Regions from separate parts of the Limosilactobacillus portuensis genome, predicted to be linked through region 2. Evidence: predicted binding sites of a transcription regulator. Region 2 holds the regulator's gene; the other holds the start of a gene.
The links. The regulator CtsR, encoded in region 2, represses protease genes until heat stress. The targets are predictions, from matches to a motif close to TTGGTCAAAAAAGGTCAAANA.
Positions count from the first base shown of each region.

Region 1 (12,908 bases), 870 kb from region 2:
TGATATTCGCGAGCTTTTTGCTCAAACAAATCAGGCAAAGATGCGCGGCTATAATAAGGGACGTTTTAGTTTTAACGTAAAGGGTGGTCGTTGTGAAGCTTGCCATGGTGACGGAATTATTAAGATCGAGATGAACTTCTTACCAGATGTTTACGTTCCGTGTGAAGTCTGTCATGGAACACGTTATAATTCAGAAACCCTTGAAGTTGAATATAAGGGAAAGAATATTTCACAGGTTCTGAACATGACCGTTTCTGAAGCCTTGAAATTCTTTAGTGCAATTCCAAAAATTAAGCGAAAACTGCAAACAATTGAAGATGTTGGTTTAGGTTACGTAACTCTAGGTCAACCAGCTACTACACTTTCAGGTGGTGAAGCCCAGAGAATGAAACTTGCTGCCGAACTCCATCGTCAATCACGAGGTAAAAGCTTTTATATTCTTGATGAACCTACCACTGGACTACACATGGATGATATTAAACGCTTGCTGGCGGTTTTACAGCGATTAGTTGATACTGGAAACACCGTCCTGGTAATTGAACATGATCTTGATGTTGTCAAATCAGCTGATTGGCTAATTGATCTTGGCCCCGAGGGAGGAGAAGCGGGTGGTTATATTGTTGCTACTGGAACTCCTGAAGAGGTTGCAAAGGTTAAGGAAAGTTATACCGGACAATATCTGAAGAAGATGCTAGAACGGGATAAGGCACTTGAAGAGAAAAAGCAACATTAAAGTTTCTAAATAACCTAGGGAAGGGATCCATTACTAACGCATAGCGATTCCTTGGAAAATGGTTCAAGAAGGCTTCAGAGTTCGAGATTGGCGAGCTTTGAAGCTTTTTCTGTGTCTTTTAAGTATTAACTAGCATTTCCTGAAAAATAATAAGACCTGCTTTAGTTTTAGTTATTAAAAGACACGCCCGGATTGTTGTGATACAATGATTAGGTATAAGTGTAGAAAAGAGGGGGAGAACATGGTAGAGAAGATGCGAGTGGTAATTATTACCGGAATGAGCGGTGCCGGGAAAACCGTTGCTGTTCATAGTCTTGAAGACTTAGGCTACTTCGTGTTCGATAATATGCTTCCTAACTTGGCAGAAAAATTTGTCGATGTGATGGAAAAAGCGAGTCAGTTTAATAAGGTAGCTATGGTAATGGATTCTCGTTCCCAGAGATTCTATGATCAAGTGCTGCCAAGTATTCGACAATTGAAAAGACGTGAAGATCTTGAGGTTAGTTTACTTTTCCTCGATGCCGCCGATGATAAATTGATTTCTCGTTATAAGGAAACACGTCGTTCACACCCACTATCACCTCATGGTCGGTTATTGGACGGAGTGACGGCTGAGCGAAAACTACTGAATAATCTTAAAAGTGAGGCAGACATTCGGATTGATACTACTTCTTTGACGCCACGAAACCTTAAACTAAGACTCAATAAAATCTTTGGTCATGGTGAGGGAAGCAATTTCTATATTGAAGTAATGTCGTTTGGCTTTAAGTATGGATTGCCGTTAGATGCTGACATTGTGCTTGACGTTCGTTTTCTCCCTAACCCCTTTTACGTTCCAGAGCTTAAACATTTGACAGGTAATGATGCTGCCGTCCAGGAATACGTGATGAAAAGCCCGTTAGCAAAGGAATTTTATGCTCATTTAAGGTCATTATTAGAAACGGCAATGCCAGGCTATATTCATGAAGGGAAAAGTAGTCTAACGATTGCAATTGGCTGTACTGGAGGGCAACACCGTTCCGTTACTATTGCAAATAAGATTGCAACTGATTTAAAAGCTGATGGTTATCAAGTTAATATTCACCATCGGGACGTCGATAAGGCAAAATAAAGAAGTAGAGGAAGGATTATATGTTTCATAAGCCAAAGATCGTTGTGATCGGGGGTGGAACTGGTCTTCCAGTTATCCTTCGTGGGTTACGCGATCAAAATGCTGATATTACAGCGGTAGTTACCGTTGCGGATGATGGTGGTTCATCGGGAATCCTACGAGATTATATTAATGTGGTCCCGCCTGGTGATATTCGAAATGTTCTGGTTGCTCTCTCTGAATTACCAAAATTACAGAAAGAAATCTTCCAGTACCGTTTCAAAACGACTGACCAATTTTTAGCAGGCCATGCCATTGGCAACCTTATTATTTCCGCACTTTCAGAAATGCAGGGTGACATTTTTGATGCAGTTCAGGAACTTTCAGAGATGATGGAGATTCGGGGACACGTTTTCCCTGTTTCTGATGAACCATTAACATTGAATGCTGAATTTATGGATGGCTCGACAATTAGTGGTGAGTCAGAAATTACTAAGGCCCATAAGCAGATTAAACGTGTCTGGGTAACGCCATCAAATGATGATGACGGTCATAAAGCAAAAGCGGTTCCTGAGGTTATTAAGGCAATTGAAAATGCAGATCAAATTGTTTTGGGACCGGGTAGTCTGTTTACAAGTATTCTGCCAAATTTGATGATTCGCAATGTTGCCCAGGCTGTATGCAGAAGTAGGGCAGAAGTAGTCTATATTTGTAATATTATGACGCAAAAGGGAGAAACCGATCACTTTACTGATGCCGATCATGTTCGGGTACTTAACCGTCACCTTGGGAAAGACTTTATTGATACCGTATTGGTTAATATTCAGCCAGTTCCCGATAATTATATTGACTTTAAGGAATGGAACGAAATTTCCCAGCCTGTGGGACATGATTTTCAGGGGCTCCGGAAGCAGGGATGCCGAGTTATTAGTTCCAACTTCTTACAGCTAAAGGATAATGGAGCATTTCATGACCGTGATAAGGTTGTTAATGAGTTAATGAATCGCCTCCATGAAGTTCATGATTAGGGGGTGACTAGCATTGTCCTATGCTAGCGAAGTAAAAAAAGAGTTAACGGCAATTAAGGTTCATCGTGATAATGCTAAAGCGGAACTAATGGCTTTAATCAGGATGAATGGCTCAATCGGAATTAGTAATCATCACCTAGTATTGAATATTCAAACTGAAAATCCTGCCATTGCTCGACGAATTTATTCATTGCTAAAAGACTTCTATCACGTTGAAAGTGAAATTGTTGTTCGGCGGAAGATGAAACTAAAGAAAAATAATCAGTATATTGTTCGTTTGCGTTATTCTGCAGAACGTGTTTTGGATGATTTACAAATCTTACAAGGGATGCAAATCAAGGAACAGGTTCCTGTTGAGCTGTTAAAGGATGAATGGATGGTTCGTTCATATTTACGTGGTGCATTTTTAGCTGGTGGTTCTGTAAATAATCCCGAAACTTCTCGATATCATTTAGAAATTTATTCTCTCTATGAAGAACATAATGAGATGATTGCTCGAATGATGAATAAGTTTGGCTTAAATGCGCAAACAACTGCTCGACGAAGCGGGTACATTGTTTATCTTAAAGAAGCTGAGAAAATTGCTAACTTTATGTCGCTAATTGGCGCAACTAATTCGATGCTGCAATTTGAAAACATTCGAATTGTTCGCGATATGCGTAATTCGGTTAATCGTCTCGTTAACTGTGAGAATGCAAATATGAATAAGATCGCTAATGCCTCAACTAAACAGATCGAAAATATTAAGCTCATTGAAGCAAGTGTCGGCTTAGAAAGCTTGCCAGATAAGTTACGCGAGATTGCTGAAACGCGGCTTGCTCACCAGGAAGTCAGTTTAAAAGAATTAGGAGAATTAGTTCCTGGTGGTCCAATTTCGAAGTCTGGTGTCAATCATCGCTTGCGAAAGCTAAACGCGTATGCGGATGAGCTGCGAACCAGAGCATTGACTAAATAAGAAAGTTTAAACGAAAATAAGCTGAAGGAAATTTTCCTTCAGCTTATTTTTGATCATTAGTTACTTTAACTTAGAATTGTTTTCCATAATTCCATCAAGCAAACCATAATCAACAGCTTCTTGAGCAGTTAAGTAGTGATCACGTTCGGTATCACGATTAATCTTTTCGATTGGCTGCCCTGAATTCTTGGCCAGAATTTCGTTAATCATCTTTCGTGTCTTCAGAATTTCAGTAGCAGCAATTTCAATTTCGGTTTGTTGGCCTTGGGCACCACCAGATGGTTGGTGAATCAAGACTTGTGAATGTGGTAAACCAAACCGCTTACCCTTAGCACCCGAAGATACTAAGACGCTAGCCATGGAAGCGGCCATTCCGATAACAATAGTTTGAACATCAGACTTGATGAAGTTCATGGTATCGTAAATTGCCATTCCAGATGTAACCACACCACCTGGAGAGTTGATGTAAAGGTAAATATCTTTTGTTGAATCTTGCGCATCTAGGAAAAGAAGTTGCGCAACGATTGAATTAGCCATATCGTCTTCAATTGGACCAGATAGCATGATGATCCGATCCTTTAGAAGCCGTGAATAAATGTCATAAGCACGTTCACCACGAGATGATTGCTCAATAACAGTAGGAACTAAATTCATAGTCGATTAGCCTCCCTTATTTTTAGCACTTGTTAGCATTAATTGCTAACTTATGTGAATACTATACTCGTTTGGTCAAAAAAGGTCAAATGATTTGTCGTGAAAAATAAAATGAGACTGGGAGTTTAACGGTCTCATTATTTTATTATGGTCAATTCGTGGTGTTTATACGGCTAAGCATCATTAATGATAGGGGGAGAGGAAATAATGAGCCGTATAGCATAGTTGGTATTAATTTAATTTAGTGAAGATCCTTAGCAATCAAACTGAGTTCAGTAGCAGCTGATTCTTTATCAAGGGTTGTCCAGTCGGTGTTGTTAAATTTAATGAATGCTTTGAATGTATCTTTAGTCATAATAAATTACCTCGTTTTCATATATTGGGACTTTTAATTGGCCCTTTTTTGTTTACGACTATATAGTACCTCCTATTGGTATACTTTGTAAGTTCTTTTGCTTATTAATTTTGTTAAAGATATTATTAAATTGGTATAGTTTAATTTGAAGAAATTTTTTTACTTTAGCAAATGCTGCTATGATAATCCTGACAAGAGATAGCATCTTATGAAGGGTTGCTTTTTAAATCCATGCCCGGTATAATTGGAACGTTAATTAATTTACGTTTAATATATAAGGAGGCATTTGCTATGCGTAAAGCACACCCATACGGCGTTCAAGGTCGTCGGCCAATTGCTCCTAAGTACAAGCGAGCATTAAAGGAAAAGAAGATTGAAGCTATTCGTAAGTGGGCTAAGGAAAAGCCAGCTGAAGAAAAGTAGTTTAATATCGTAATGGTTGACTGAATCTATTTTAGTCAACTTTTTTATTTACTTTATTTAATAATAGGGATCAACCGGAAGTTAACTTTCTTAGAGGAAAGACTGACTAGCATAGGACGATAAATATTGATGAAATCATTAAACAATAGTTAAGAAGCCGAGAAAAAACAAGACGTTTTTTCTCGGCTTCTTAACTATTACCAGCAATTTTCGAAACTACTGAGTCTAATCGCGAGAATCCAAATAGGCTCACTTCATTTCGTAACCCGAGCCTTCGAGTCTAACACAGCGGAGCAAGCCTATTCGGCTACGAACGACTCTGATGAGTTTATCATCATTCGTCGTTCTAGGTTAGCCCATCAGGCTCTTAAATGGGTTAATTCCCAGTTTCCCTCTATATTAAATATTACTAAAAAAGGAGACTAACAAATTTTGCTAGTCTCCTTATAAAAAATGCGCCCCCCGAGAGTCGAACTCGGATCTCGAGAACCGGAATCTCACGTGCGATCCATTACACTAAGGGCGCGTCAACAAATATTATATTATCTTACTTTAACTATAATTGCAACAATAAATTTTTATTTTTAATAATGATAACGTTTTCACAAGAAAAATAAAACTTTTCAGGCTAATTGGATAGACAAGTTAGTGAAATATGAGTATTATTAATACCGTAAGGTTGTAATTGCTAAGTCATGATCTGGTAGATGCTTAATACTGCTTAGATGTGGTTAGTATTGTATGAATGTGATTGAATTAGCAAAGACACTAATTATGTTTTTCCTAAAGGAGGAAATTGCAGTATGACTGTAAAGATTGGTATTAATGGTTTCGGCCGTATTGGTCGTTTGGCATTCCGTCGTATTCACGAACTCAACACTGATGATATTGAAGTTGTTGCTATCAACGATTTGACTTCACCAGAAATGTTGGCTTACTTACTTAAGTACGACTCAACCCAAGGTCGTTTTGATGGCGAAGTTTCATCAACTGACAAGGGTATCGTTGTTGATGGTAAGGAATACCCTGTATACGCAGAACGTGACGCACGTAACATTCCTTGGGTAAAGAACGACGGTGTTGACTTTGTCCTTGAATGTACTGGTTTCTACACTTCTGCAGAAAAGTCACAAGCTCACTTGGATGCCGGCGCAAAGCGTGTTCTTATTTCTGCTCCTGCTGGTAACATTCCAACTGTTGTTCCTGGTGTTAACTTGGATACTTTGAAGGCTGATGACAAGATTGTTTCAGCTGGTTCATGCACAACTAGTTGTCTTGCACCAATGGCATACTGGTTGAACAAGAACTTCGGTATCAAGGTTGGTACTATGACTACTGTTCACGCTTACACTGGTAGCCAAGCTGTTCTTGACCAACCACGTGGCAAGAAGTTCCGTAACAACCGTGCTGCTGCTGTTAACACTATTCCTCACTCAAGTGGTGCTGCTAAGGCTATCGGTCTTGTTATTCCTGAATTGAATGGTAAGCTTTCAGGTCACGCACAACGTGTTGCTGTTCCTGATGGTTCATTAACTGAACTTGTTACTATCATGAACAAGAAGGTTTCTGTTGATGATGTTAACAACGCTATGAAGGAAGCTGCCAAGGATAACCCAGCATTCGGTTACACTGATGACCCAATCGTTTCAACTGATATTATTGGTTCTACTTTTGGTTCTGTATTTGACCCATCACAAACCGAAATTATGGAAGGCGAAGATGGTACTCAATTAGTTAAGACTGTTGCATGGTACGACAACGAAAATGGTTTCACTTGCAACATGATCCGGACTTTGCTTCACTTTGCAAACCTTTAATCCGGAATGCTGAAATATTAGCGACATAAAAAAGGTGGGAGGAGGAGACTCCAACCACCCTTTTTCTTAACAAAGAAGGAGGAAACATAATTTATGGCAAAATTAACTGTTGAAGATTTACCATTAAACGGTAAAAAAGTTTTAATGCGGGTTGACTTTAACGTTCCAATTAGTGATGACGGTACTAAGGTTGAAGATGATAACCGAATCGTTGCCGCTTTACCAACTATTAAGTACGTTATCGAACATGGTGGTAAGGCTATTCTGTTCTCACACCTTGGTCGAATTAAGAAAGAAGAAGACAAGCCTGCTAAGTCTTTAAAGGCTGTTGCTGAACGTCTTTCTGAATTACTTGATAAGCCCGTTAAGTTTGTTCCAGTTACTGAAGGTAAGGAACTAGAAGATGCTATTAACGAACTTAAGGATGGCGAAGTATTGCTTGTTCAAAACACTCGTTATGAAGATGTTAAGAATGGCGAATACGTAAAGCGTGAATCTGGTAATGATCCTGAATTAGGTAAGTACTGGGCTTCCTTGGGTGACGTTTATGTTAACGATGCATTCGGTACTGCTCACCGGAAGCACGCATCTAATGTTGGAATTGCTACTAACATGCCAGGAAAGGCTGCTGCCGGCTTCTTGATGGAAAAGGAAATCAAGTTCTTGGGTGACGCAGTTGATAATCCACAACGGCCATTCGTTGCTATTCTTGGTGGTGCTAAGGTATCAGACAAGATTGGCGTTATTGATAACCTTCTTGACAAGGCTGACAAGATTATCATTGGTGGTGGAATGGCTTACACATTCTACGCTGCTAAGGGTATTAAGACCGGTGACTCACTTGTTGAAAAAGACAAGATTGATGTTGCCAAGAAGATCCTTGATAAGGCTGGCGATAAGATCGTCCTTCCAATTGACAACGTTGTAGCTGACAAGTTTGACAATGATGCTAACACTAAGGTTGTTGAAGGCGACATTGACGACGGCTGGATGGCTCTTGATATTGGTCCTAAGTCTGTTGAAGAATTCAAGAATGTTTTGAAAGATGCTAAGACAGTTGTTTGGAATGGACCAATGGGTGTCTTTGAAAAGCCTAACTTTGCTAAGGGAACCCTTGAAGTAGGTAAGTTCCTTGGTACTTTGAACGATGCAACTACGATTGTTGGTGGTGGTGACTCTACTGCCGCTGTTAAGCAATTAGGAGTTGCCGATCAACTTACCCACATTTCTACTGGTGGTGGAGCTTCATTAACCTACCTTGAAGGTAAGACTTTGCCAGGAATTGCTGCAATTTCTGAAAAGTAATATATAATAAAGCGGAATGGTTGAAACGGGACTATTCTGCTTTTTTTGCGGTTTAAAGGAGTGATTTTGATGAGGGTACCAATTATCGCTGGCAATTGGAAAATGCATAAAACGGTGGCTGAATCAGTTGATTTTGTTAAAAAGGTAAAGGATCAGCTGCCACCAGCAAAACAGTTGGAAACTGCATTAGCGGGGCCAACGTTATCGTTAGTTTCAATGAAAGAAGCTGCTGCAGGCTCTCCACTGAAAATTGCTGCTGAGAACTGCTATTATAAAAATGAAGGTGCGTATACAGGCGAGACAAGTCCATACGCCCTTTATCAAGCAGGAATTCACCATGTAATCCTTGGACATTCCGAGCGCCGGAAGTACTTTCATGAGACTGATGAGATCGTAAATAAAAAAATTAAAGCAGCATTAGCTGATCATCTTTGCCCCATCGTTTGTTGTGATGACACAATGGGACGACGGACAGCAGGGAAAAAAGTTCATTGGGTTGTAAACCAAATTCTTTACGATGCTAAGGGACTTTCAAGCGACGAGATTAGACACGTTACAATTGCTTATGAGCCAAGTTGGGCAATTGGGACCGGTCAAAGTGCGGATCCTAATGAAGCTGAAGAGGGATGTTACCTAATTCGGCAGACGATAGCTTATATGTACGGGAATGACGTTGCTGATGACGTTCGAATCCTTTATGGAGGAAGCGTAACAACTAGTAATATCAATGACTTAATGTCAAGTCAGGATATTGATGGGGTCCTCGTAGGTGGTGCGAGCTTGGATCCTGAAACATTTTTAAAATTAGTTAACCACTAAATGCTTGTTTTTGGTTGCACAAAATAATACAATATTAATGAAATAGCGCGATTGCTATCGAATTTAAGACAGAGGAGAGATTCATCAAATGTCACTTATTACAGATATTTATGCACGTGAAGTTCTTGATTCACGTGGTAACCCTACAGTTGAAGCTGAAGTATATACTGAAGCTGGTGGTGTTGGCCGTGGAATCGTACCTTCAGGTGCCTCAACTGGTGAACACGAAGCCGTTGAATTACGTGACGGTGATAAGAACCGTTTTGGCGGTGAGGGAGTATTAAAGGCCGTTGCTAATGTTAACGACGTTATTGCTAAGGAAATTGTTGGTATGGAAGTTACCGACCAAATTGCAATTGACAAGGCAATGATTAAGTTAGACGGTACTCCAAACAAGGGTAAGTTAGGTGCTAACGCTATTTTAGCTGTTTCACTTGCTGCTGCTCGTGCTGCTGCTGACGAATTACAAATTCCTCTTTACAACTACCTTGGTGGTTTCAATGCTCACGTATTGCCAACACCAATGATGAACGTTATCAACGGTGGTGCTCACTCTGATAACAAGGTTGACTTCCAAGAATTCATGATCATGCCAGTTGGTGCACCAACTGTTCGTGAAGCAATTCGTTGGGGTTCAGAAACTTTCCATGCTTTGAAGAAGGAATTGGAAGCTGCTGGAAAGGTAACTTCTGTTGGTGACGAAGGTGGATTTGCTCCAGACTTTGCTAACAACGAAGAACCATTCGAATACTTGATTAAAGCTATCAAGGATGCCGGCTACAAGCCAGGTAAGGATATTGCAATTGCCTTTGACGTTGCTGCTTCAGAATTGTGGAACGACGAAGACAAGAAGTACAAGCTTCGTTGGTCAACTGGTGAAGAATTCACTACTGATGAATTTATTGACTACCTTTCAGGAATTATTGAAAAGTACCCAGTTGTATCTGTTGAAGACCCAATTGATGAAAACAACTGGAATGACTGGGTAACCCTTACTAACAAGCTTGGTAAGAAGGTTCAACTTGTTGGTGATGACTTCTTTGTAACTAACACTGATTACCTTAAGAAGGGTATTAAGATGGGTGCAGCTAACTCAATCTTAATTAAGCTTAACCAAATCGGTACTTTGACTGAAACTGTTGAAGCAATCGAAATGGCTAAGGAAGCTGGTTACACTGCTATTGTTTCACACCGTTCTGGTGAAACTGAAGATACTACCATTGCTGACTTAGTTGTTGCTACTAATGCTGGACAAATCAAGACTGGTTCCATGAGCCGGACTGACCGTCTTGCTAAGTACAACCAATTAATGCGGATTGAAGACCAACTTGGTGATGTTGCTCAATACAAGGGTATCCACTCCTTCTACAACTTGAGTGAACAAGCTCGTCAAGACATCGAAAACCGTTAATTAACATAACGTTAAAGAATAATAGACCTTTTCATAGTCAATTTCAGTTGACTGTGGAAGGTCTATTTTTGTTTAAGTTATTTTTATTATTTTATCAGCTTTTCTTTCTTAATTAAGTTAATTATTTTTTGTTAAACCAATTAATAATGAGAGAATGATTAGAAAAGTTCTTGGCAATTAGTGATTCATATAATATAATTTGAAGAGCTATAATTTGAGAAAGGGATTTGATACTAATGAAAAATTCTGCGCCAAAGTTACGGCGATCAATGACTGCTGGCCAAATGGAAATGATTTCCTTAGGTGGAGCAATTGGTGTTGGGTTATTTATGGGTTCAACATCAACAATTAAGTGGACCGGACCATCAGTACTCTTAGCTTATGCATTTGTTGGCTTAATCCTCTACATTGTTATGCGGGCTCTTGGAGAAATGATCTACATTAATCCGGGAACGGGGTCGTTTGCGGACTACGCTACTGAGTATGTGCACCCACTTGCAGGATATCTTGCTAAATGGGCGAATGTCTTTGAATATATTGTTGTTGGAATGTCGGAAGTTGTGGCGGCTACCGAATATCTGAAATTTTGGTGGCCACACATGCATACTTGGATTGCCGGGATCGTGATCATTATCTTCTTGGTATTGGCAAACCTTGCTAGTGCTAAGGCATATGGCTCGCTAGAATTTTGGTTTGCAATGATCAAGGTTGTTACAATTATCTTCATGATTTTCTTAGGCTTCATGGTGATCCTTTTCGGTTTTGGTAACGGTGGTCACCCAACAGGTTTTAGTAATCTTTGGGCACATGGTGGCTTCTTTACGGGCGGAATTAGTGGTTTCTTCTTCTCAATGTCAATTATCGTTGGGTCATATGAGGGAATTGAATTACTGGGAATTTCTGCTGGTGAAGTTGCCGATCCGCAGGAAGCAATTATTAAGTCTGTTAAGTCTGTCCTTTTTCGGATCCTGATTTTCTATGTTGGGGCTATCTTCGTTATCGTAACGATTTACCCGTGGGATAAGCTAAGCAGTGTTGGTTCACCATTTGTATCAACCTTTGCTAAGGTGGGGATTACTGCTGCAGCATCAATTATTAACTTTGTTGTACTAACGGCAGCCCTTTCTGGTGCTAACTCCGGAATTTACAGTTCAAGTCGGATGCTATTTAAACTTTCCCATGAAGGGGATGCACCAAAGATTTTTGGTCGCCTTTCAAAGCGAATTGTTCCTGATGCGGCAATTCTTGGAATCTCCGGGGGGATTTTAATTGGCTTTATCATTGATATGATTTCCTCAATTTATAATCATTCAACTTCCGATATGTTTGTCGTTGTCTTCAGTTCTTCAGTTCTGCCAGGGATGATTCCGTGGTTTGTAATCCTTCTTGCGGAATTACGTTTCCGGAAGAATAATGCAGACTTGATGGTAGATCATCCGTTTAAGTTACCTCTCTATCCATTCTCAAATTACTTCGCGTTTATTATGCTAATTGTAATTGTGATCTTTATGTTCATTAATCCTGATACCCGGATTTCGGTTATTGTCGGGGCAATTGTTCTGATTGTTGCAACAATTGTTTACCTTGTTCGGCATGGCTTAAAGAGAACAACAGCTAAATAAGAACTTAACTAGCAGGTTCTGGATTAATCACTATCCACTACCTGTTTTTTCTTTGGAGATGTAGTACAATACTTGGGTGAATCTTAGGGAAAGTTAGGAGAAACAATGAATAAGGAAAGAACTGTTAACCAGGATAGCCAAGTTAAGCAAATGATTCGCGCCATTATTATTGGACTGTTAACGGGATTAGTGGTTAGTACATTTCGGTTAATCATTCAACATTTTTTGGAATTTGTTAGTGCGAGTTTTGCCTATTTCCACCATCACCCAACGGGATTAATTTATTGGACAGTTGGTTCGGTAATTCTAGCATTAATTTTGGGCCAGCTTGCACAGCGCTACCCGAATATTAAAGGGTCCGGGATCCCTCAGGTTGAGGGTCAGTTAAAGTGTCAATTTGACGAAAAATGGTGGCCGGTTTTATGGCGAAAGTATCTTGGCGGAATTTTTGCCATTGGTTCTGGTCTGTTTCTCGGCCGCGAAGGACCTTCAATCCAGTTGGGAGCGACAATTGGTCAGGGGGTTGCCGAAACGGCCCACGTTAGTTCACTTAACCGTCGTGTTGGCATTGCTAGTGGTGCCGCTGCTGGATTGGCAGCAGCATTTAATGCACCGATTGCAAGTACCATTTTTATTCTGGAGGAAGTTTATCATAACTTCTCACCGTTAATTTGGCTGGCAACCTTTATTAGTTCG
Region 1 covers NZ_CP117296.1:1,352,813-1,365,720, reverse strand. The annotation lists gene uvrA (excinuclease ABC subunit UvrA) at 1-733, shown strand, start outside; gene rapZ (RNase adapter RapZ) at 975-1,844, shown strand; gene PRK60_RS07030 (gluconeogenesis factor YvcK family protein) at 1,865-2,851, shown strand; gene whiA (DNA-binding protein WhiA) at 2,865-3,806, shown strand; gene clpP (ATP-dependent Clp endopeptidase proteolytic subunit ClpP) at 3,867-4,460, opposite strand; gene PRK60_RS07015 (hypothetical protein) at 5,107-5,238, shown strand; gene gap (type I glyceraldehyde-3-phosphate dehydrogenase) at 6,042-7,055, shown strand; gene PRK60_RS07005 (phosphoglycerate kinase) at 7,149-8,360, shown strand; gene tpiA (triose-phosphate isomerase) at 8,430-9,179, shown strand; gene eno (phosphopyruvate hydratase) at 9,268-10,590, shown strand; gene PRK60_RS06990 (amino acid permease) at 10,827-12,212, shown strand; gene PRK60_RS06985 (ClC family H(+)/Cl(-) exchange transporter) at 12,318-12,908, shown strand, end outside.
Region 1: the regulator CtsR is predicted to act here: its motif matches at 4,532-4,552, upstream of clpP (ATP-dependent Clp endopeptidase proteolytic subunit ClpP).

Region 2 (12,908 bases):
ACAACGGAACAGCTTGCCGTTGCATGTTGGCCCCCATCAAGGCACGGTTAGAGTCATCGTTTTCAAGGAATGGAATACATGCGGAAGCAACGGAGACAACTTGTTTTGGAGAAACGTCCATGTAGTCGACGTTCTCAACGCTCGTTTCAATGTAATCATCCTTATCACGACACATAACTTGATCTTGAGCAAATGAACCATCATCATTCAAAGGCGTGTTAGCCTGAGCAATGATGTAGTTATCTTCTTCGTCGGCAGTTAAGTAGTCGATCTTATCAGTAACTTTATGAGTCTTCCATGACACACGACGGTATGGAGTTTCGATAAATCCATACTTATTAACACGAGCATATGATGAAAGGCTGTTAATCAAACCAATGTTAGGACCTTCAGGAGTTTCGATTGGGCACATCCGACCATAGTGGGTATAATGCACATCACGAACTTCATATCCGGCCCGATCACGAGTCAACCCACCAGGACCAAGGGCGGAAAGACGCCGTTTATGAGTCAATTCGCCAAGTGGGTTGGTCTGATCCATGAATTGTGACAATTGTGAAGAACCAAAGAATTCACGAATTGAAGCAACAACTGGTCGAATATTAATCAATTGTTGTGGAGTAACAGTATCAGGATCCTGAATTGACATCCGTTCCCGAACAACCCGTTCCATCCGTGCTAAGCCAATTCGGAATTGGTTTTGTAATAATTCACCAACTGAACGAATCCGCCGATTACCTAAGTGGTCAATATCATCGGTTGTCCCGATACCTTCTTGCAAGTTAAAGAAGTAGTTCAATGAAGCAAGAATATCAGCTGGTTCAATATGCTTGTATTCCAATGGAATGTGACCATTACCGATAATTGGAACAACTCGTTCTGGATCTTCGTGAGAGTAAACCAAAACTTTTTGAAGCTTTACTGGTTCAGTAACCACGGCTTCATCAGAAGGAGTGTAGGTAATCATCTTAAAGTCATCACGATCTAAGTATGGTTCCAACTTCTTCAATACTTCTTTAGTAACCTTATCGCCCTTTTGAGCAAGAACTTCACCAGTGTCTGGATCAGCAAGGGTTTCAGCTAAGGTTTCACCAAGAAGACGGTACTTCAACATCAGCTTCTTGTTAGTCTTGTATCGACCAACTGGAGCCATGTCATAACGCTTAGGATCAAAGAACCGTGCAGTTAACAAGTTCCGAGCTGAGTCGGCAGTCTTAGGTTCACCTGGACGAAGGCGTTCGTAGATATCTTTGAGTGCTTCTTCGACCCGAGAGTCTTCAGCATTCTTGTGAACATCCTTATCCAAAGTCAAGGATAGGGTCTCACTGTTGCCACCAAACATATCAATGATTTCATCATCTGAACCAAAACCAAGTGCCCGGATTAATTCAGTCATTGGCAACTTACGAGTCCGGTCAATCCGAACGTAAGAAATGTTCTTAGCATCAGTTTCGTATTCAAGCCAGGCACCACGGTTAGGAATAAAGGTAGCACCATAACTTGGCCGGCCGTTCTTGCCGGCTTCTTCACTATAGTAAACACCTGGTGACCGAACCAATTGAGAAACAATAACCCGTTCAGCACCATTAATAATGAAGGTCCCTTGATCTGTCATTAATGGGAATTCACCAAAGAAAACATCTTGAGACTTAATTTCCCCAGTCTCATGGTTAGTAAGACGTAAAGTAACGTGAAGCGGTGCAGAGTAATTTGCATCATGTTCACGTGCTTCATCAACAGTATACTTAGGTTCCAAAAGTTGATAGTCTACGAATTCCAATGATAACTTCCCTTGGAAATCATCAATTGGCAAAATATCATCAAACATTTCCCGTAAACCTTTATCCATGAACCAGTTATATGAGTCCGTTTGGATTTCAATCAGGTTTGGCAACTCGAGAACTTCTTTGATTCGGGAGTAGCTACGACGGGTACGGTGCTTACCGTATTTAACTAAATGTCCGGCCAAACTGTTCACCTCTCTAATTTATTCAGTGAGTTCAAATGTTACAATTTGGTTACAAATGAACTAAAATCATAATTTTGAGCAAAAAAAATCCAAAAACAGTTAAAAACTGCCTTTGGTTTTATTTACTGAGCCTAATGGACAATAGATCATCAGACTCATATGAGAACTCACAATTACATACTTTTATAGTATATAAGATAATTTATTAAATGTCAATAGAGTTACTCAACTAATTATTTTGTTTTTGAAAGTCCACTAATAATGCAGTCTAAAATTAATTGATCACGCTGATCGTCACTAATGTTATGCCCACCAATTGGTTGGTAAGTACCAAAAATTGGCGAGATACCTGCTAAGAATAATTCAGCAGCCTCTTGTGGCAAAATATCAGGGCGCAATTCAACTTCAGGTTGCTTAAAGTACTCAGCAATCGGTTGAAGATAATTCATTGCGAGAATCATGTTCAATTTTTGTTGGGAACTCTTTGAAAGCAAACTAACTGCTTGGTGGTATTGATCGTAGATACTTACTGGGTGATGTTTCTTCAGCGCAACCGCAATTTGCCACAATTGTTCGTTAGGTGTTAGCTTATGTTTTCGCATTACCTTATTAATATCCTTACGAACCTTACTACTCAAATTAGTCATCACGTCTAGATAGAGGACTTCCTTATCGCTAAAGTGATGGTAAAGGGCCGGTTGAGTAATCCCAACTTGCTTAGCGATATCACGAGTAGAAGTTTCACCGAAGCCTTTTTGTAAGAAGAGCTTAGTTGCTGTTCTCATAATTGACTGTCGTGTTTTTTCAAGCTGTTCAGCTCTCTTCATACTTTACTATCTCCTAACATATTAATCACATTATAAATATATAATGCCACCAAAACTCTGATTTGACAAGCTTTTAAGCAAAATTATCTCCTTCCCAATCAGATATAGATAAAATAATATTTTTATTCTTATTAATTTCAATTGAACAGATGATAACAGAAATGTTTAATAATTTTCCGTAAACAAAAAGGCTTCAACGTTTGGAAAACCAATCGTTAAAGCACATTTTTAGTTTTAATTTTTCACCATTCGCTCATGGTGATCATTTTTTACTTTCAAGGTAATCTTACCTTGGTGCGCACCAACAACAACGTTATCACCAGTTTTAACATTGCCACTTAATAACGCAGTACTTAGCGGATCCTCAATCAAATCCTGCAGTGCCCGTCGTAATGGCCGAGCACCATATGCCGGATCGTAACCCTCAGTTGCAACAACATCAATCGCTGCAGGTGTAACTTTTAGATTAATCCCTTGTTCAGCAACTCGTGCTCTTAATTGGGCAACCATTAATTTAACAATTTGGTGAAGTTCGTCCTTTTGCAAGGAGTGGAAAATTACCGTTTCATCAATCCGGTTCAGAAATTCTGGACGGAAATGCAATTTTAATTGTTGGCGAATTGCAGATGCCATCGCCTGGTAGTCCTGACTAACATCACGTGCACCAAATCCGACCTCTTTCTCATCCTGAAGCTGTGTTGCACCTAAATTAGAGGTCATAATAATAATGGTATTACGAAAGTCAACTTTTCGTCCCTTAGCATCAGTCAAATAACCATCGTCAAGAACCTGAAGAAGTAAATTAAAAACATCGGGATGCGCCTTTTCTGCTTCATCTAATAGAACAACCGAATATGGGTGTTGACGAACCTTTTCGGTCAATTGACCACCTTCGTCATAACCAACATAGCCCGGAGCAACACCAATTAAACGACTAGTACTATACTTTTCCATGTATTCAGACATATCAATTCGAATCATGTTGTCTTCAGAACCAAACATTGCTGCCGCCAACGCTTTAGCTAATTCCGTTTTTCCTACCCCTGTTGGTCCAAGGAACATAAATGAACCAATCGGCCGTTGCGGATCTTTCAACCCGCTTCTTGCTCGGCGAATTGCCTTTGCAACAACTGATACAGCCTCATTTTGACCAATAACACGATTATGAAGAACCTTTTCGAGGTTAACCAATCGTTCACTCTCGCTCTTCTTAAGCTGGGTCAACGGAACACCGGTCCATTCAGCAACAATTTTTGCAACATCTTCCCCTGTTGTGTGGAGCTTTTGTCGTGTAGATTGTTGCTCAGCCTTTTTCTGTTGCTCGTCAACTTTAGCCTTCAATGTTAGCTCTTCTTGTCGGAGATTAGCTGCTTGATCAAAATCCTGATTCTCAATTGCAGCTTCTTTTTGTTGCCGGAGTTGTGCTAGCTTTGTGGTCAATGATGGTTGATGATTTCCTTTTTCTTCGGCATCAATCCGTACCATTGAGGAGGCTTCATCAATTAAATCAATCGCCTTATCCGGCAAATAACGGTCCGTGATATACCGACTTGATAACTTAACAGCCTGTTTTAATGCATCATCATCAATTTTAACATGGTGGTGTTCCTCATACTTTGGCCGCAAGCCATTCAGGATCTGCAAAGCAACATTTTCAGTCGGTTCTTCAACCTGAACAGTCGCGAACCGCCGTTCTAGTGCAGCATCAGATTCAATATACTTTTGGTATTCATCAAGAGTCGTGGCCCCAATCGTCTGCAAATCACCGCGAGCAAGCGCAGGCTTTAAAATATTTGAAGCATCGATCGCCCCTTCAGCACCACCAGCACCAATTAGGGTATGTAATTCATCAATGAAGAGGATCACATGACCATCTTTTTGAATCTCATCAATAACCTTCTTCAACCGGTCCTCAAACTCTCCACGATACTTAGTTCCAGCGACCAACGATCCCATATCAAGCATCATCAGTCGTTTTTGTGCTAAGTCTTCAGGAACCTCATTACTAGCCATTCGGCGAGCCAGTTCCTCAGCAATTGCCGTCTTTCCGACACCAGGTTCACCAATTAACACTGGATTATTCTTTGTTCGGCGACTTAAGATCTGCTCAACCCGTCGTAATTCATTGTCGCGACCAATTACGGGATCAAGTTTGCCATCCCTTGCCATTTGAGTCATATCACGTGCAAGCTTATCAAGAGTTGGCGTCTCCGATCTTCGTGCCCGTTGTCCCGGCTGTCTTCCTAACCGCTGCCGTGCTTGAATGTCTGATACACCAAGACGACGTAAGGTTACTTTACGAATTTGTCGCGGTAATACATCTAAACTCAGCAGAATCCTGGAAGAGAGGATTCCCTCATCTGAAATCAACGCAAGCAGTAAATGCTCAGTACCAATCTTTAAGGCGTTTAACTGTTGCGCTTCTTGTCCCGCTAGCGCTAATACTTGACGCGCCTTGGGAGAATATGGAAGGTAATCGGCTGGCCCCATGTCATCCATTGTCCCATAGCCAATCATCCGCTCGATTTCTTCCTGAATATCATCACTAGTAATGGAGAATTGCTCAAAAATTTTGCTAGCAATCCCCTCCCTTTCAATTGCCAACGCGAGTAATAAGTGTTCAGTACCAACGGCTTGGTGCTTAAAGTACTTTGCTTGTTCATGGGCGAGTGCCAAGACGTGTTTGGCACTTGGTGTAAACATATTATCCATTAACTGCTTTCCTCCTAGCTCTCATACCGTAAACGATTAAGCATTGAAATTAAAATTCTTGCTCTTAACTGAGCTTCAACATTACAATCATTCACATTTAGGGTTTGCTTTGACAAGGCAACTAGCATTAAGTCCCCCTCTCGCCTTGTCAGTACTTTTTCATCATAAAGCGTTCGAACAATATCGTAAGCATCACGCTCACTAATTGAATCCCCAATTGCTTGGATTAGTGAGTTTAACACATCAACATTATCAAGTAAATTAACGCGCTCAATTCGAATATAGCCGCCACCACCACGTTTACTTTGCACTAAGTATCCATGCTGAATAGTAAATCGGGTTTTAATTACATAATTAATTTGTGACGGAACAACATCAAAATGATTGGCAATTTCCGAACGACGAATTTCAATTTGAGATGACTCACCAAGGATTTGTTTCAAATACTCCTCAATAATGTCAGAAATACTTTTCTCTTCCATTCCATCACCTCCAAATTTCCTGACTAATCTTGACCAAATTTTACCACAATATTAAATCAGGAACCAGAAAACTATCTCAATAAAGAGTAAGTACTAGCAAATAATTTAAGGAAAAGACTATGACATGCTTTTCATTACCGAGATAAAATCAAGTAGCACATGGTAGATAAATAAAGCTCCTAGAGTTTGGTTTTACCTTACTCTAGGAGCTTATTTACGTTTGCAAGACCTAAATACCTTGCTCTCGCTAAATTTCAAAAAGGGGATATTTTATAGATTAATCTTCTAAGCTGAAGTCAACAACGTTCCGACCAACAACCTTGTTATCCTTCAATTCTTGGATCATGTCATTGATTTCACTTAACTTCCGAGTCTTAACAATTGGGTGAACCTTGCCTTCAGCACCAAATTGGAAACATTCAGCCAAATCTTGACGAGTACCAACTAATGAACCAGCAACGATAATTCCGTCAAGAACAGTCTTAGCAATGTTAAGCTTCATGTCACCTTGTGGAAGAGCAACGGCAACTAACTTACCATCTGGACGAAGTGAGTCAACTGCTTGGTCAAATGCTGAAGCTGAAACAGCAGTTACAACAGCAGCGTGGACACCGCCAACCTTTTCTTGGATTTGCTTATCAACATCGCCATCGTGACGGTTAATAACAATTTCAGCACCGTTTTCCTTAGCAGCTTCAAGCTTTTCAGGGTTACCATCAACGGCAATAACGTGAGCACCGAAAACATTATGAGCAAATTGAATACCCAAGTTACCAAGACCACCAGCACCAACAATAGATACCCATTGACCTGGCTTGATGTCAGCAACCTTCAATGCCTTGTACATAGTAACACCGGCACAAGTTAATGAAGTAGCTTCAACTGGATCAAGACCTTCTGGAACCTTAACAGCATAATCAGCAGGAACGATACATTGTTGTGCCATTGCACCATCAGCAGTGTAACCAGCATTCAAAACGTTCCGGCAAAGTGTTTCACGACCAGTAAGGCAGTATTCACAGTGTCCACAACCCTTGAAGAACCAAGCAATTGATACTCGATCCCCAACCTTTAAGGAAGTAACACCAGGAGCAACTTTAGATACACGACCAACACCTTCGTGACCAATAATCCGTCCTGGCTTCTTACCAAAATCACCAGCAACAACGTGCAAGTCGGTGTGACAAAGACCACAGTATTCCATGTCAACTAGAGCTTCACCTGGTTTAAGATCCCGAAGTTGAACATCCTTAACAGTAACGTAACCATCTACTGGATCGTTAATAACAGCAGCTTTCATAATCTAAAATCTCCTTTGAACTTGTTATCTTTTACACAAAATATAATAACAAATCCAATTCGTTTTTTAAAGCGCTTTTGTGAATAAATAAACAGGAAACTAATAGACCAATATTCTGTTAGTTTCCTATCAGTATGCTGAAACTAGCATCACTTAATCAATACCAATTGTGAGTATTTTAGCAAATAAATTTCGTACACTATGGCTGAATTTGTTCACCATTGTAAATTTCATAAAGTTCTTCAGCAGTTTGGCGAAGGGTTTGATAATCAATGTTATTGGTAAACAGCATCAATGTTCGTTTAGTTTTATAATCCGCAAAAAAACAACAATTATACCCCGGCTCGCTACCATTAGCCCGAATAACCGTTCCTTGAAAATAAACACCACCAAAATAAGCTTCACGCTGGCTCTTTGGTTGGTTAGCAAAGCTCTTAATAAGCTTTGGGTTACTGATTACGTCATGGTAAATAAATTTCCAATAATTTAATGGTGAGAGCAGTAGATCACCGGCACCAATTTCTGACGAAGCAGTTTGTGATAGTATCCGCCAAGTCACACCCGGTTGCATAGTCTGCAATACTTGACGCGGTTTTACCTGGTACACCATTTTTAGCTGCTGATGATTCAGCGACCTTAAAACTGTCTTTTTTATAAAGTGATAGTAGTCATCATGTGTTCGCTGACGAATAATAGCACCTAACATTTCAAAATCAATATCCTGATAATTCCAATCGTGACTAGCTGTATTCTTAAAATGGTGAAGGAAAAAACGTTCCTGACTTTTTTCATTATTTAAAGTTTTCTTCGGCAACGCACCATCATTTTGCAAACCACTTGTATGAGCCATTAACTGTTGTAATGTTATTTGGTCGCTTCCTTGAATTTGGGGATAATATTTACTTAGTGGCATCTCCCACTTTAGCTTCCCCTTCTGAACGAGCTGGTATACTGCAACCCCTGTTATCAATTTTTGTAGCGAGCCAATTGGAAATAGAGCATTAGGAGCAACAACTTGTGCTGGGTTAGTTGTAAGTTTATTCCTTAGAACTACCGGTTGATCCCGTTTCCCGTTGACTAGAATAATGCCATTGATATGGTGATCTTGAAGGTAAGTTTGTAATTCTACCTTGGTTTTCCCATCAACTTGGCTGGCGTTCACCATTTTCTGTGGACTCCAGAGAAGCACTCCTAAAATAATTACCGGTATTAATAATAAGTAGAATAATTTCCTTGTCATAAGCCGTTCCCAAAAATTAAATTGTAATCTACAAGCAAAATGTCTTTCATCAAATCATTACTACTAAAAAAGCAGGACAGAACTAACAAATTAGTTTTCCCTGCTCCTTATAATTATGATAATCGGAACTACAAGATTTGAACTTGCGACCTCTGCGTCCCGAACGTAGCGCTCTACCAAGCTGAGCTAAGTTCCGAAAAGAAAAAGCGTGACAACACTAAGTAGTGTGCCACGCTTTTAAGTAGTGCACCCAGAAGGAGTCGAACCTTCAACCTTCTGATTCGTAGTCAGACACTCTATCCAATTGCGCTATGGGTGCATAAAGAGCGGAAGACGGGATTCGAACCCGCGACCTCCACCATGGCAAGGTGATGTTCTACCACTGAACTACTTCCGCATAACTGTTCTGCAACGATAATTAATATACCACGTGTCACAGACCGATGTCAATATGATTTTGAAATAAAGTTTTTATTCCAAATGCGGATGAAGGGACTTGAACCCTTACATCTAAAAGATACAAGATCCTAAATCTTGCGCGTCTGCCAATTCCGCCACATCCGCATATGGAGGATACAGGGCTCGAACCTGTGACCTCCTGCTTGTAAGGCAGATGCTCTCCCAACTGAGCTAATCCTCCGAAAAATGATATATTCATAATGGAACTTTATTAATATATCATTATTTAAATTTAGTGTCAATAATTATTTTAAACCAAGTTCAATTAATTTTTGATCAATCATTTTCAATACTTGGCGTGCTGCTGCTTGATCCTCAACAAAGTCATACTTATCCCCATCAATTAGCATCTTAGGACTGGCATTATATTGTTGATACCAGTCACGATAGCGTTCATTAAGGTTCTTATAGTAACTATAAAGGGAGGGATCATTGGCAAGTTGCTCGTATGACCGACCACGTTTTTTTATCCGCTCCAGCATTGTTTCGAATGAAACTTGAATCGTAATTAGCAGATTAGGAGCTTTTTGATGAGGCTGTTCAGGTAATTCTTCCATCATGTTGTGCAGTAATGATGAGTAGATAGCTGATTCTGTTTCAGTTGCCCGGCCCATATCAGCATTAAGTTTAAACAACAATGCATCTTCAAAGATCGAACGGTCAAGGACATTTAGATCATTTTCAAAAGAATCTTTAATCTCATCTAATCGTCGATTTAAAAAGTAAATCTGCAGTAAAAAACCGTACTTTTTCGGGTCCTTATAAAAAAGTGGCAAAATCTTATTATCATCAACAGATTCATAAAATGCTTGGCTATTCAAATGATCGGCCAGCAATCCAGTTAAGCTTGTCTTCCCGGCACCAATTGTCCCTGCGAGTGCAATCATTAAATGCTTCTCCCCCTTTAATTTATAAAAAACAACTTTACCATTCTACCATTGAACAGTAAAAAAAAGAAGATACTGAATCGGAAGTCTTTTTCCTAACTTTAAAGAGGATCCCTATACCTAAATTTCCTCGGTATAAGGATCCTCTTCTAATTTTAATTAATTTTGCTCTGGATCATACTTTTCCCCTTTAGTCTGCCGGGAAAGATCTACCTTTTTCAACGGAATAATATGAGTCTTATAGCGAATCTTGTAGTAGAAGAACAAAATTAAGAATAACGGCACACTCATGTATGTAATCAAAATATTTGACCAGTCAAGCTTTGCAAAGGCCTCAACATTCTGTCCACAAATAACAATTGTACAAAGAACGAACGCAAAAATTGGCCCAAAAGGATACAGAGTTGCGTGATATTTAAGTTCACTTACAGAATGACCTTGAGCAGTATAAGCTTTCCGGAACCGGTAATGCGAAATGGCAATTCCTAACCAGGCAATAAAGCCACAAAGTCCAGAAGCATCTGTTAAGTAAAGGTAAGCTTGAGGAACAATAAACTGAGTTGCAAATGCTAGTGTTGAAACAACCATCGTTCCAATTAGCGCATAAATCGGTATCCCACGACGGTTAACATAGCCAAAGAATCGCCATGCATAACCTTCGCGAGCCTGTGAGTAAAGCATCCGGGTTGAAGCATATAAACCAGAGTTAGCAGCAGAAACAACCGCAGTTAAGATAACCGCATTCATGATACTGGCAGCTACTGCTAAGCCAGCCCGCTTAAAAATAATTGTAAATGGACTCATTGTAATATTAGTAACATCCGAATTTAACAAGTTCTTATCTGTATATGGTAGGATACATGCAATTACAAAAATGGCAAAGATATAGAAAAGAAGAATTCGCCAGAAAGTTGAATGAATTGCCTTTGAAATTGACTTTTCAGGAGTAGCAGCCTCCCCAGCAGTAATCCCAACTAATTCTGTCCCCTGGAAAGAGAAACCAGCAACCAGAAATACACTAATAATTGCTGGAATTCCACCAACAAATGGTGCTTTCTTGTAGTGAAAATTACTAAAGCCAACAGGTTGACCGCCCATAATTCCCAGAATGATTGCAACTCCGACAATTAAGAAAACGATCACGGTAATTACCTTAATTAAAGCTAACCAATACTCTGTTTCACCGTACGAGCGAACTGATAAATAGTTGATAAGGAAAACTAAAACTAAGACGATCGTACTAAATACCCAGCTAGGAACATGCGGTAACCAGAAATTCATTACAATTCCTGCACTGGTTACGTCAACCGGAATTGTAATCGCCCAGTTAAACCAATAATTCCATCCCATTGCAAATCCCAATGCAGGATCAACAAACTTTGATGAAAATGCAGAAAACGAACCAGTAAGTGGCATATACGTTGACATTTCACCAAGACTAGTCATTAAGAAGTAGACCATAATCCCCATGATTCCGTATGCCACTAAAGCCCCACCTGGTCCAGCAGTTGAAATTGCCGAACCACTGGTGATAAATAGACCAGTACCAATCGTTCCGCCAAGAGCAATCATCGCCAGGTGACGTGTTTTAAGCGTCCTTTTTATCTGTCCCTGACCATTACCCGTGTCTTCTGTCATCTTAAATTCCTCCCGTAAATATCTGAGCGACTTATTCAATAAAAAAGAGTCTTCCAACAAGGCAACCTCATTAGAAGACCCAAAATTTATCATTGAATCGTTCAGCGAAGCGCCCCGCGATTTATCGCGACAGTCCATGACTTCTTCAATCATGACCCAATACCACCCAGAATAAGCTAGGCAATATTTCGGCATTCTTTCCTTTCAAAACCACTCCGGAACTTATTTTCCTAATAGTTAATACTGATAAAGAATGCAACCTCTTCATTTCGATAATATTATACTCTCATCATTTAATAACGCAAGACATCATCGTGTGTCTTACCGCTTCCAGAGTTCGATCATCCCTGGAGTTGTAGTAGTACGAATAAAATTACACCGTTTTAAAACACCAATTGATGAAGAATTATTACCCTTTACCTCTGCAATCACCGTAATCTGGGAATGACTTAACCGATTACAAACGGCATTTAACCCTTCTGTCATGTATCCTTGATGCTGTTCCTGCGGAAGAAGCAGGTAGCCAACTTCATATTGTCCAGTAAGAGTAAACCCCGTTTTATCGTAAGAATGAAGAAGGATTATCAAGCCGAGTAACCTTTGCCTGCTCCTTTCCCTTATTTGCAGTAGGCATTCCGTTTGGGCAAGCATTCTTAAAGTAACTAGATCAACTTTTCCAACTGTAACTAACCCTGCCTGCTGAAATAATGATTGGTATTTTAGTAGCGGTGTTAATTCGGTAATATTTTGTTGGCGAACTCTCTCAATACTAAGACGTTTCGTTTTAATTTCCATTAAATAAGCCATCCATTTCCCGGGAAATAAAAAACGCAAACAAATCAAAAATGATCCTTTGCGTTTCCCTATTAATAAATTGAGTTACTAAAGATTTTTAGCTCTTGTAGTTTAGGTGCCCAGGCAACGTATAACCATTCAGCAACTTGGAGCCAAGCATATGCCAAAACCATTGCTGCAATCGTATCTACAGGCCAGTGAGCATATAAGTATACCCGTGAAACCGCCAAGAAGAAAATTGCAAAAATTAATAATAACTGACAGATTGTCCGGACAGCTGCCTTTTGAATTATTGGGATTACCACAAGAAAAAGAATCCCGGCAACCAGAAACAATCCAAGAGTGTGGCCACTTGGAAAACTATAACCATCATCAGCTGCTAAATGTTGCGCTGGCCGTGCCCGTTTTACAAAATGCTTAACCAGCGTTCCTACGACATCCCCACCAATAATTGTACAAATTGCCCATACTGCAGGAATGCGGTAATTTCTCAGCCATAGGACAATTGCAATAATTAGAACCCATAGCAAGTCAAGCTTCGGGCTTGCTAAAAAGGAAATTAAGGTCATCAGGGCATGGAACCAGCCAATATTTTCAAG
Region 2 covers NZ_CP117296.1:297,243-310,150, reverse strand. The annotation lists gene rpoB (DNA-directed RNA polymerase subunit beta) at 1-1,978, opposite strand, end outside; gene PRK60_RS01380 (TetR/AcrR family transcriptional regulator) at 2,203-2,796, opposite strand; gene PRK60_RS01375 (ATP-dependent Clp protease ATP-binding subunit) at 3,031-5,508, opposite strand; gene PRK60_RS01370 (CtsR family transcriptional regulator) at 5,523-5,990, opposite strand; gene adhP (alcohol dehydrogenase AdhP) at 6,268-7,290, opposite strand; gene PRK60_RS01360 (serine hydrolase domain-containing protein) at 7,490-8,455, opposite strand; tRNA gene PRK60_RS01355 (tRNA-Pro) at 8,653-8,726, opposite strand; tRNA gene PRK60_RS01350 (tRNA-Arg) at 8,776-8,849, opposite strand; tRNA gene PRK60_RS01345 (tRNA-Gly) at 8,856-8,927, opposite strand; tRNA gene PRK60_RS01340 (tRNA-Leu) at 9,012-9,094, opposite strand; tRNA gene PRK60_RS01335 (tRNA-Val) at 9,098-9,170, opposite strand; gene PRK60_RS01330 (deoxynucleoside kinase) at 9,235-9,876, opposite strand; gene PRK60_RS01325 (amino acid permease) at 10,036-11,514, opposite strand; lysine riboswitch at 11,614-11,787, opposite strand; gene PRK60_RS01320 (GNAT family N-acetyltransferase) at 11,836-12,309, opposite strand; gene PRK60_RS01315 (phosphatase PAP2 family protein) at 12,381-12,908, opposite strand, start outside.